2 regions of the Paenibacillus sp. MMS20-IR301 genome follow, and region 1 is predicted to be linked to the other one. Evidence: riboswitches for the same ligand, from Rfam matches in the RefSeq annotation. Region 1 holds a riboswitch; the other holds the start of a gene.
What was found. A riboswitch is a leader RNA that binds a small molecule or an ion and turns the genes downstream of it on or off. The one in region 1 is predicted to bind S-adenosylmethionine.

Region 1 (3,413 bases):
GGTTAGCAGCGTGTTGTCGACAATAGTCAGCAGCCCGTGCGTGCGGGCCCATGTACACACCGCTTCGACATCTGTAATCATCATCAGCGGATTGGTCGGCGTCTCAATAAACACAGCTTTGGTGCCCGGCTGGCGGGCAGCCTCCAGGCCCTCCAGGTCATTCGTATCCACATAGGAGGCGCTGATGCCGTATTTGGAGAGAATCCGTTCAAGCAGACGGTAAGTTCCGCCGTACAGGTCCAGCGATACCACGAGATGGTCGCCTTGTCCGAACAGGGCGAATACTGTAGTCAGGGCAGCCATCCCGGAGGCACAGGCAAAGCCGGCATCGCCGGATTCCAGTGCGGCAGCCGCGTCTTCGAGTACGGTGCGGGTAGGATTTTTGGTGCGGATATAGTCAAAGCCTGTGCTCTGACCGAGTCTCGGGTGACGGAAAGCCGTCGCATTATATATCGGGTAATTAACCGCCCCCGTTGCCGGGTCCTCAAGTGAACCAATCTGTGCCAGTCTGCTCTCAATCTTCAGTTTCTCGTCCATTCCCATTGCCTCCTAAAAGTTTGTTAGCATTTGCTTCCCTGAATTTCTTCGTACAAACTAGCTTCGGAAGCATCAGCTATGTGTAGTGCGCTTTTACTTTGCTTCTATATAAATAATTGTGTTAAATAAACGCTCCGATATCGTAAGGTGTCTCCTGGTATACATAGTAATTGAGCCAGTTAGAGAATAATAAGTTGGCATGGGCGCGCCAAACGGCCGGCGGTGTACGGGTAGGATCATCTTTTGGATAATAGTGCTTCGGAATTTCAATATCCATGCCTTTGGCGATATCCCGGTCATACTCCCATTTCAAAGAGAACGGATCATATTCCGAATGCCCGGTGACAAAAATCTGCTTCCCCTCATATGCCGACACCAGATACACTCCGGCTTCTTCCGATTCGGCAAGAATCTGCAGATCCGGATGATTCTCAATATCCTCCCGGGATACATCAGTGTGGCGGGAATGCGGCACATGGAACACCTCATCGAAGCCGCGCAGCAGCTTGACATTATTATGGCTCAGCGTGTGCGGAAAAACTCCAAAGCATTTGTCCGGCAGGCTCACCTTGCGAACACCGAAATGATGATACAGTCCTGCTTGTGCCGCCCAACAGATGTGCATGGTCGAAGTTACATTCTGCTTGCTCCATTCAAAAATAACTTTCAGCTCTTCCCAGTAGTTGACATCCTCGAACTCCATCTGTTCTACGGGAGCGCCGGTAACGATCAGGCCGTCGAACCGGCGGTGGCTGATCTCATCGAAGGTTTTATAAAAGCTCTTCAGATGCTCTGCAGAGGTATTCTTCGAGGTATGGGAGCTGGGATGCAGCAGAACCACATCCACCTGAAGCGGCGAGTTTCCGATCAGGCGCAGCAGCTGCGTCTCGGTCGTTTCCTTGGTCGGCATCAGATTTAGAATAGCGATCCGCAGAGGACGGATATCCTGATGAAAGGCGTGGCTCTCATCCATTACAAAAATATTCTCACCGGATAATACTTCTTTGGCCGGCAGACTGTCGGGAATTTTAATTGGCATTGCTGTGTCCACTCCTTAACTGAATTTAGATTCCGCCTGGGCGTGCTCTATCATGTGTGGTGAAAAGAGTACGAAAAAAAACCTTTCTCAGGCGAGAAAGGTCATATATCTGCAGTCATATGCGCCTCTCTCATCTGCCAGAGAACTTCCGCCGGACGTATACGTCCTGCCGAGCTTCCGCAAGATTTAGCACCGTGCGTAGATACGCCGGTTGCCGGGTTTCATCGGGCTAGTCCCTCCACCTGCTCTTGATAAGATTTAGCTGTATTCAGTTGGGTACCACCGGTGGTTCCTCAGAACTTTTGCTTAAAATTCACTTTAAATCATGAACCTCCTTTTCGTCAAGTCCATACAATGCTAAGGGGCCTATATTATGAAAAGAATTTCTCTTGAAAGAGGCATACCCCGGCGTTATACTAGACAAGTGTTTCAACCATAAACGGCGAAAAGAAGAGGTGAGAGAAGAATGGAAGGCGACCCGGGCTCGCGAATAGGCACGCAGAAAGAACAACCACACAGGATTAACATCAGCTTGCCGGCGGCGGGGGCAGTTCTTCTTCATGCTCTCCGTACGTCTTTTGGCCTTCGTCAGTGATTGTACCGCCGGCCAAGCTGATTTTTTCCCTGTGCTTTAATTAGCATATCCCTGGAGAAGACAGGGACAGAAGGAGTGAATCAGATGAAAATCCGGCTGGTGAACGCAGGAATTTTTACGACAATTGACAATATTGAAGAAACACTTACAGCCCCTGCAGAGGGGTTCTACTGGATTGATGCCGATGTTGAGGATCTTGTGGAGCTTCAGCCTTTGTACAATCTGCATGATCTGGCTGTCGAGGACTGCCTCAGTGAAGAGGATCAGCGCCCGAAGCTGGAGATCTATGAGAGCCATTATTTCATTGTAGTCAACAGCATCCGGTTTGATGACGAGGAAATATTCCTCCGCGCCCTTAACGTATTCCTGGGCAGACATTTCATCATTACGGTGACCAAGCAGAAGATCCATGAGCTGCGCGTCCTGAAGCCCATCCTGTGGGAGCAGGAGGTCAGTGAGCCTGACCGTTTCCTGTACCTGTTAATCGACCTTGTCGTTGACAACTTCTTCTCCGTCGGTGACCGGATCGAAGCGCGGATTGAGAAGCTGGAGGAAGATATCCTCATGCACACCAAGAAATCGCATCTCAGCGAAATCATCGGTCTGCGCAGTGAAATTCTCTGGCTGAAGAAAATGCTCGGACCGCAGAAGGAAGTTATCAACACGCTGAACAAGAAGGATCTCCGCCTGATCGACGATCAGCTGCAGAAGTATTTCAGTGATATTTATGAGAATGCGGTGAAAATTTCGGAAACCTTCGAAACCTACCGCGATCTGATGGGCAACTTACGGGAAGCTTATCAGTCCAGTATCGCCAACCGCGCCAACGAAATCATGCGGGTATTTACAGCAATTACTACAATATTCATGCCGCTGACCGTGATTACAGGGATCTACGGTATGAACTTTGATAATATTCCCGAGACCCATTCCCAGTACGGCTACTACGGAGTTATTGCCGTCATGGTAACACTCGGCTGCGGAATGCTGGTAGTTTTCCGCAAGAAGGAATGGCTATGAACCATACCGGACGAATACGCAGGACGAAGGCGCCGCTAACCCACGGGTAGAGGAAGCCTTCGTCTTTTTGATTGTCTACAGATTTGTAGCCAGCCCCAGCTTCACCGGCTGCTCCCGCCGGAAGCGGAGCCGGATCAGCCGCAGGCGCTCATAGTACATATCGAGTCCTTCAGCGGGTGCGAAATCCTCTCCGTATGCTTTGTAGAGCACCGGCTTCAGGAA
Region 2 (3,413 bases), 3.6 Mb from region 1:
TACCGGCAAGCCGCGCCAGGAGGATTATTACCTTAAGGATTATTTGCAGCGGCTGCTCGCTCCGGCCTATCCGCTGCTGATGCCTTCCGTTAAAGCGCTCTGGGCGTATTCCGAGACCGGATCCCATTCCCTGACCGCGGCTGTGGTGCGGGAGAGCTATTCGAGGGAAGCGGTGGCGGCAGCTTTTCGTATTCTGGGTGAAGGCCAGCTGTCCCTGACGAAGTTCCTCTTCCTGACCAGTGAACAGGTGGAGCTGACGGATTTCCCTAAGCTGCTGGAAACGGTGCTTGAACGCTTCAAACCGGAATCGGATTTGCTGATCCTGGCTAATACTTCAATGGATACGCTGGATTATACCGGCCCGAGGCTGAATCACGGCAGTAAAGCAGTGGTGCTGGGTATAGGGAATCCGGTCCGTGAGCTGCCTAGAACGTACACCGGCGGGCTGCTTCCAGCAATCACCGCCGCTGTTCCTTATTGCGGAGGATGTTTAGCCGTTTCCGGAGCATCCTATGAAGAGGACGCAGAGCTGCCGGCCAGACTTGTGGCTTCATTTGAGGAAAAGCCTGCAGACTGGCCGCTGATCGTGCTTGTGGACGATGCGGAAGCGGCGGTCAGAACACAGACCTCATTCCTGTGGTCCGTGTTCACCCGGTTCAACCCGGCAGATGATATTTATGCCGGAATGAAGGTTAGGCGTAATACGGTCAGCTATTCGCTGCCGGTTGTCATTGATGCCAGGATGAAGCGGGGATATCCGGAAGAGCTGGTTCCCCTTGAAGACACCGTAGAGCTGGTGAACCGCAACTGGAAGCACTATTTCCCTCTTGTATAGAGTCATCATTTCATAAGGAGGACCATCATATGCTGCGGATATTGCTGGGAGAGCCGCCCCGGGAGAACAGCGGGGTGCTGGCCGAAGCCATGGACAACATGGCGAAGGTTGCCTCCATGCTGCGCAAGGAGATGAACGCGCATGAAGACCGTGACCACGAATACCGCAAGCTGGAAATATGGACACGCGGTCTGATTTCATCACTGGACGAGCTGGAGCAGAGCTGGTTCGCTGCGGCCTTTTACCGGAGGTCCGTAGTGGCCGGTTATATGGATGATATGTCACCGGATGAGCAGGGGGAGTACGCCAGATATGTGTATTTCTATAAAAACGGCTTTATCCGTGTCTTCTCCCTGCTGGACAAGCTCGGAACGGTGCTGAACAGCCTGTATGATCTGAACACGAGCAAGGTTAAGGCACATTTCTCCTACTTTACGGTTCTGCGGCAATTTCAGCTGCTTAAAGCACATACGCCGCTCGCAACGGAGCTGGAGGGGATCAAGAATTCCTACCGCGAACCGCTGGAGAATCTGCGCAAACGGCGCAATGCCGAGATTCATTATATGAACGCGGAGATGACGGATGATCTCTGGCAGCGCCATCAGGGTCTGCATGACCGGATTCAGCTCGAGGATCTCGACAGCCATCTCGAGGATTTGAAGCAAGGCGTGGAGATGGCCAGCAAATCCTTGTCTGCCGCATTCAGGTACAGCAACGAGCAGTGGCATAGGAACAAAGCTGCTTCCAGCCTGAAGCCAAGGCAGCTGCATTCGTAAAAACTTACCTTTGACAAAGAACAGGAAACTTAATATACTTAGGCATACATTAATTCCTGACATTTGGCGGAATATTAAACTTCATACTTTTATCTTATCGAGAGCGGCGGAGGGATAGGCCCGATGAAGCCCGGCAACCGGTTTGTATACAGCTTACTGCTGCGCGCAAATGTCATGGTGCTAATTCCTACAATGCCGCCAGGTTTGCGGTATTTGGCAGATGAGAAGGCATTGTCATTATACACACAGGGCCTCTTGCGATCTGCACGGATCGCAGGGGGTCTTTTTGCATAAAGCATTAACAAGCATTATCAGCTCTAAGGGGGACGGGACGATTGATTGAACTGAAGGATTTGACCAAAGTATACGGAAAAGGGAGTAAAGCGGCAACAGCACTCTCGGGACTTAGCCTGTCGATTAAAAAAGGCGAAATATTCGGTGTTATCGGCCACTCCGGTGCCGGCAAAAGCACACTGATCCGCTGCATTAATCTGCTGGAACGCCCGACAGAGGGCGAGGTATGGGTAGACGGGGTGGAATTAACGTCTCTCAGCCAGGGCCAGCTGCAGGAGCAGCGGCGTAAAATCGGCATGATCTTTCAGCACTTCAATCTGCTATCCTCAGCAACCGTCTTCGACAACATCGCCTTTCCGCTGCGGCTGACCGGCACCTCCAAGACAGAGATTGAGCGTAAAGTCAAAGATCTCCTGGCTCTGGTCGGGCTCGAGGAGCACTGGAACAAATACCCGGCGCAGCTCTCCGGCGGTCAAAAGCAGCGTGTCGGCATTGCCCGCGCGCTGGCAAGCGACCCTGATGTACTGCTGTGCGATGAAGCGACTTCAGCGCTTGATCCGCAGACGACTGATTCTATTCTGCGCCTCCTGCTGGATATCAATACAAAATTCCGCCTGACTATCGTGCTGATCACTCATGAGATGCATGTCATTCAAAGTATCTGCGACCGAGTGGCTGTCATTCATGGCGGCGGAATTGTGGAGCAGGGCGAGGTAGCGCAGGTATTTCTGAAACCGAAGCATGAAGTTACGAAAGAATTCATCCGCAGTGAAGCCCAGTCTGACGGGCCGCTGCGCCAGGCGATCGACGCGGTGCATGAAGGATATACCAAAGCTGTTAAGATAACATTCCTTGGCCAGAAAACATATGAATCCACCCTTTCGCATGTTGCCCAGGGAACGGGAGTCAACTTTGCCATTCTGCAGGGGACCATCTCGACCATCAAGGACATACCCTACGGCCAGCTGATTGTCCGGTTCGAGGGACCTTCTGAGGCAGTAGGCGCGACACTTACGGAACTTACGGCCCAGGGCCTTGATGTGGAGGTGATTTCCTGATGGGCGGCTTGAATTTTAATGATATTAACTGGCAGGAAATGCTGGATGCAACGGTAGCCACACTAAAAATGTTAGCTTTTTCAGGAATATTCACAATTATTCTTGGTTTACCGCTCGGAATTGTGTTATATTTATGGGGAAGATCAAATAACATTATTATCAGAGCTGTTTACTCGGTATTATCACTGGTTGTAAACATCCTGCGCTCGGTCCCGTTCATCATCCTGATGGTTGCACTTATTCCCTTAAGCAAATCGATTATGGGAACTTCAATCGGCGTTCTTGGCACGATTCCGGCACTGGTGATCGGTGCGGCACCGTTCTTTGCCAGACTGGTGGAGACGGCACTGCGGGAGGTTGACCGGGGAATTATTGAAGCGGCGCAAGGCATGGGGGCATCCACGGGGCAGATCGTTATGCGCGTGCTGCTGCCTGAGGCTCGTCCGGGCC

Region 2: it holds a riboswitch for S-adenosylmethionine, as region 1 does, so the genes downstream of both, LOS79_RS30680 (methionine ABC transporter ATP-binding protein) here and metA (homoserine O-acetyltransferase MetA) in region 1, are expected to answer to the same signal.

Annotation. Positions count from the first base shown of each region.
Region 1 covers NZ_CP135275.1:3,495,703-3,499,115, forward strand. Annotated here, with positions in the region: gene LOS79_RS15205 (PLP-dependent transferase) at 1-537, opposite strand, end outside; gene metA (homoserine O-acetyltransferase MetA) at 659-1,576, opposite strand; SAM riboswitch class I at 1,704-1,834, opposite strand; gene corA (magnesium/cobalt transporter CorA) at 2,256-3,191, shown strand; gene LOS79_RS15220 (HRDC domain-containing protein) at 3,267-3,413, opposite strand, start outside.
Region 2 covers NZ_CP135275.1:7,132,499-7,135,911, forward strand. Annotated here, with positions in the region: gene LOS79_RS30670 (UbiD family decarboxylase) at 1-835, shown strand, start outside; gene LOS79_RS30675 (Cthe_2314 family HEPN domain-containing protein) at 865-1,611, shown strand; SAM riboswitch class I at 1,703-1,838, shown strand; gene LOS79_RS30680 (methionine ABC transporter ATP-binding protein) at 1,947-2,963, shown strand; gene LOS79_RS30685 (methionine ABC transporter permease) at 2,963-3,413, shown strand, end outside.